DNA from 2 places in the Hydrogenophaga sp. FG152 genome. Region 2 is predicted to be linked to the other one. Evidence: predicted binding sites of a transcription regulator. Region 2 holds the regulator's gene; the other holds the start of a gene.

Region 1 (2,384 bases), on a different contig from region 2:
GTTCGGCGAGTTCGACCTGAAAACATCGAGCTGGGTGGCCACGCCGCCCGAGATCCGCAAGCTGGGCGGCGCCCTTTTCTGCGACCGCCGCTACGGCCAGGTTTTCGTGTACCACAACGGCGTGCAGTCGTACTACGCCGCGCGGGGATTCCGGGGCTGGGTGAGCGTCTGACGCGCCCCGGCGGGCGCGGCGTTCAGTCGCCCTGGAACGCCCCGCTGCGGTAGGTCACCACCAGCGTGTCGCGCCAGCCCAGGGCATCGCCTTCCAGTGGCTGGATCGGCGTGCTTTCGTGGATCACCCGCGCGTCGTCGATCAGCAGCAGAGACCACGGCTCGCGCAGCGTGAAGCGCTGGCCGCTCGGGCCGTTGGCTTCGAACACGCGGCTCTCCCCGCCCTTGATGGCATGGCGGTCCACCATGAAGACCGCCACCAGGTCCACCCCGTCGCGGTGCGCGCCCTCGGGCGTGGGCCGCCCGATGCCGTCGGTGGTGTCGATGCGGAACACGTGGGCCTCCACGCTCCAGGGCTGCGCACCGCGCAGCGCGCTGGCGGCCTCGCCCAGCCGCGCCAGCAGGCGGCTCCACACGGGCAAGGCGACCGTGGCCGGCTCCATGGGTTCGAACCAGCGCTGCATGCCGCCGTGCAGGGCGTTGTATTCCAGCGGCTGCCAGTGGGCGCGGTGCGGCACCTGCCGCACGCGGTCGTCCTCCACCACGAAGCAGCTGTGGCGGCGGCTGCGGTAGCGCCCGCCGTCCTTGAGGTACGCGTCGGGCGGCAACTGGTTCCAGCCGGTGTGCAACTCGGCCAGATCCACCGGGCGCGCGGCGAGCCACTCGCCCACGGCCTCGGCGCTCAGCAAGGCGAAGCCGGTGGTTTTCAGGGCGCTGTGCACATCGGACAGCGGCACGTAGGGGGGCTGGAATTCGCTGGTCATATGGCCGGCCAGTGTAGCGGCGCGCCGGTCCACCCACGGCCTGTCGGGCCTTGGGTGAGGCCGGCGTTTGCGCTGGATCAAGACGCCGCAGCGCCCCCGCTGCCAAGCTACGGCCCAAGGAGCAACACCCAATGGAAAGCAACGCGCAATGGACCCCGGCCCTCTGGCTGGACTTCGACCCGCTGGACAGCATGAACCGCGAACTCATGGCGCAGCTGGCGCGCGCGCCCAGGCGGCGAGTGACACGGAGCTGCCCCAGGCCTGGGCCGAGCTGGTGTCGCACGTGGCCACGCATTTCGGCCAGGAAGACACCTGGATGCGCGAGACCGGCCACGGCCAGGCGGACGCCCACGCGCTGCAGCACCGCGTGGTGTTGACCCTGCTGCGCGAGGGCCTGGGGTTAATCCGCAACGGCCAGCTGGAACCGGTGCGCCGGATGGCGCGCGAACTGGGCGCGTGGTTCGCCAAGCACACGCACGCGTTCGACGCCGGGCTGGCGCTGCACCTGCGGCGACACGCGCTCGCCTGATCCGCTGCATTTCCGGGCGCCACAGCCACCCGCCCACGAGGTGGCGCGCCATCACCCGAGGAGACACGCCATGACCGAAGAATCCCAACCGCCGCCGTCGGTGTTCGACCTGCGACTGGCCGAACTGAACGCCGGCGACCCGCTGCGCTGGCTGCGCCTGGGCTGGCGCGATTTCCTGCGCAGCCGCGTCGGCCTGTTCTACGGTCTGTGTTTTTTCCTCATGGGGCACGCACTCATGGGGGTGTTCCTCGCCGCACCGGCCTATGTGCTGGCGCTCTCGGCCGGCTTCCTGCTGCTGGGGCCCTTCCTGTGCCTGGGCCTGTACCACGTGAGTCGCGCGCTGGAGAAAGGCCGCGAGCCCTCGCTGCCGGATTCGCTGCTGGCCTGGGAACAGACCAAGGGCTCGATCGCGATCTTCGCGGGCGTGCTGCTGATCCTGGAGATGCTGTGGGGCCGTGCCTCGCTGGTGGTGTTCGCGGTCAGCTTCAGTACCCTGCCCGACACCGCCAACCTGCTCTCGCAGCTGCTGGCACGCGAGAACCTGGAGTTCCTGATCACCTACACCCTGGTGGGCGGCGTGTTCGCGGGCCTGATCTTCGTCACCAGCGCGGTCTCGATCCCCATGATCCTGGACCGCGAGGTCGATGCGATCTCGGCCGCGCTCACCAGCATCCGAGCCTGCCTGCAGAACCCGGGCGTGATGGCCTGGTGGGGTGCCCTGATCACCTTGCTGGTGGTGCTGGCGATGCTGCCCTGGTTCCTGGGCCTGATCGTCGTCGGCCCGGTGGTGGGCCACGCCACCTGGCACGCCTACCGCCAGGTGGTGCCGCCGCGATGAGGCTCAGGCCTTGAGCTTCACCACCAGGCGCCCGCGCACCTGGCCGGCCAGGATCTGGCTGCCAGCGGCGATCGCGTCGGGC
Region 2 (2,384 bases):
CGCGCGGGCTGATCCGCTTCTCGACCCAGAACGGCGTGGCCAACGGCTGGGACACCCGGCAGATGCTGCAGCGCGCCTTGCGCCCTCGGGTGCTGCTCTACACCGCCATCCTCGCGGCCATCACCCTTGCCGTGGGCCTGAGCCTCTTCCTGCGCACGCCGCTCAAGGTGGACGTGATCCGCGACCGAGGCGCCCTGGCCCGCATGGTCGAGCAGGGCCGCATCGAGAACGTGTTCCGCCTGCAGATCATGAACGCCACCGAGTCGCCGCAGCGCTACACCATCAGCGTCTCGGGCCTGCCGGGCATCGCGCTGGACTCCAGCGCCGAGGTGGAGGTGCTCTCCACCGAAGTGCGTGCGGTGGCGGTGCGGGTGCAGATCCCGCCCGATGCCGCGAGCCCCGGCTCGCACCCGATCCATTTCGACATCCGTGCCATGGGCGACGAATCGATCCATGTTTCCGAAAAGGCGGCCTTCCTGGTGCCGCGCTGATCCGACCCATCTTCCCGAAGGAGCTCTCTCATGAACCCATCCAGTTCTCCCGCCGTGGCGGCCCCTGTGCCGCCGGTGTCCTGGTGGCGCGTGCCACACATGTGGCTGGTGGTGGGCGGCCCGCTGGTGGTGGTGGTGGCCAGCCTCATCACCGCCTTCATCGCCGTCCACAACGCCGACCCGGTGCTCGACAAGGCCGTGTTCGAACGCGACCGCGAAGCCGCGCTGGCGCTGGAAGGGCAGGCCAAGGCCGAGGCGCTGATCAAACTGCAGCCCGCGCACCAGGCGCGCAACCACGCGGCCTCGCCGGTGGTGCCGCAACCGGAGCGCTGAAGTGCAGGCGCGCCAATGGATGGGCATCGCCTGGCCAGCTTTCCTGCTGGCGGCGGTGCTGGAGATGCTGGTCTTCGCGATGGTGGACCCGGGCGACCTGCACTGGTTCGGCCAGCCGCTGGACTGGTCGCGCCAGGCGGTCTACACCGTGGCCTTCTTCGTGTTCTGGGGAGTGACGATGGCGTCCAGCGCGCTGACCGCGCTGCTGGTCATCCGCAAGACTGAGGATTGACGATCCTGCGCAGGCCGTCGGTGTTCTTGATGTGCACGTAGCGCTGCTTCACATCGATGATGCCGTCCTCCACGAACTTGGAGAAGGTGCGGCTCACTGTCTCGAGCTTCATGCCCAGGTAGCTGCCGATTTCCTCACGCGTCATTCGCAGCACCAGCTCGGACTGCGAGAAGCCGCGCGCATGCAGGCGCTGCACCAGGTTGAGCAGGAAGGCCGCGAGGCGCTCTTCGGCGCGCATGCTGCCCAGCAGCAGCATCACGCCATGGTCGCGCACGATCTCGCGGCTCATGATCTTGTGCACGTGGTGCTGCAGGGTGGTGAACTCGCGCGAGAGCTCTTCGACCTGGTCGAACGGCATCACGCAGACCTCGGCATCTTCCAGCGCCACCGCGTTGCAGGAATGGTGGTCGCTCACGATGCCGTCCAGGCCGATGATCTCGCCCGTCATCTGGAAGCCCGTCACCTGGTCGCGGCCGTCGGCCGTGGTCACGCAGGTCTTGAAGAAACCCGAGCGCACGGCGTACAGCGACGTGAACTTGTCGCCCACGCTGAACAGCGACGTGCCGCGCTTGATGCGCCGGCGCTTGGAAATCACCTTGTCCAGCTTGTCCATCTCATCGGGATTCAAGCCCATGGGCAGGCACAGCTCGCGCAGGTTGCAGCTCGAGCAGGCGACTTTGATGCTTTGAGCGTCCATTAGAAAAGTCCGGATTCGCAAAAGGTTACAGCATACCCCCCACCGTGTCGCATTCGCTCCCCGGCAACGGATCAGTTCACCACCTTTTGACCAGGATCAAGGGAAATGCGGCCACTCTGTCGCACAGTGGCAGCATTGATGGAGATTCGATCTTGAGCCACGCCATTTCCGAGGAGCTGCTGCGGCGTTTTGACGTGCCGGGGCCGCGCTACACCTCATACCCCACCGCCGACCGGTTCGTGGAGGCGTTCACCGACAACGACTACATCCAGGCGCTGCAGCAGCGCCGCGCGGGCTCGATGGCGCTGCCGCTGTCCCTGTACGTGCACATCCCGTTCTGCGAGTCGGTCTGCTACTACTGCGCCTGCAACAAGGTCATCACCAAACACCATTCGCGCGCAGCCGAGTACCTGCGCTACCTGGCGCGCGAGGTGGAGCTGCAGGTGGCGCACCTGGGCCAGGGCCACAGCGTGTCGCAACTGCACCTGGGCGGCGGCACCCCCACCTTTCTCTCCGATGCCGAGCTCGAAGAACTCATGGCCATGCTGCGGCGCCACTTCACGCTCGCGCCCGGCGGCGAGTACTCGGTGGAGGTGGACCCGCGCACCGTGACCGAGGACCGCCTGAAGAC

What was found. Region 2 encodes FNR, which switches genes on or off when oxygen is low (the NO sensors DNR and NnrR bind a similar motif). Its sites were predicted from a motif close to TTGATNNNNATCAA; they were not measured.
Region 1: a site for FNR is predicted at 1,003-1,016, ahead of ACODTB_RS00175 (bacteriohemerythrin). Genes of this name have one in related genera too.

The regions. Positions count from the first base shown of each region.
Region 1 covers NZ_JBMDKH010000001.1:42,528-44,911, reverse strand. The annotation lists gene ACODTB_RS00185 (DUF4256 domain-containing protein) at 1-172, shown strand, start outside; gene ACODTB_RS00180 (2OG-Fe dioxygenase family protein) at 195-935, opposite strand; gene ACODTB_RS00175 (bacteriohemerythrin) at 1,084-1,464, shown strand; gene ACODTB_RS00170 (DUF2189 domain-containing protein) at 1,535-2,302, shown strand; gene acuI (acrylyl-CoA reductase (NADPH)) at 2,306-2,384, opposite strand, start outside.
Region 2 covers NZ_JBMDKH010000006.1:193,653-196,036, reverse strand. The annotation lists gene ccoG (cytochrome c oxidase accessory protein CcoG) at 1-491, shown strand, start outside; gene ACODTB_RS09655 (nitrogen fixation protein FixH) at 522-824, shown strand; gene ACODTB_RS09650 (hypothetical protein) at 844-1,056, shown strand; gene fnr (fumarate/nitrate reduction transcriptional regulator Fnr) at 1,034-1,753, opposite strand; gene hemN (oxygen-independent coproporphyrinogen III oxidase) at 1,888-2,384, shown strand, end outside.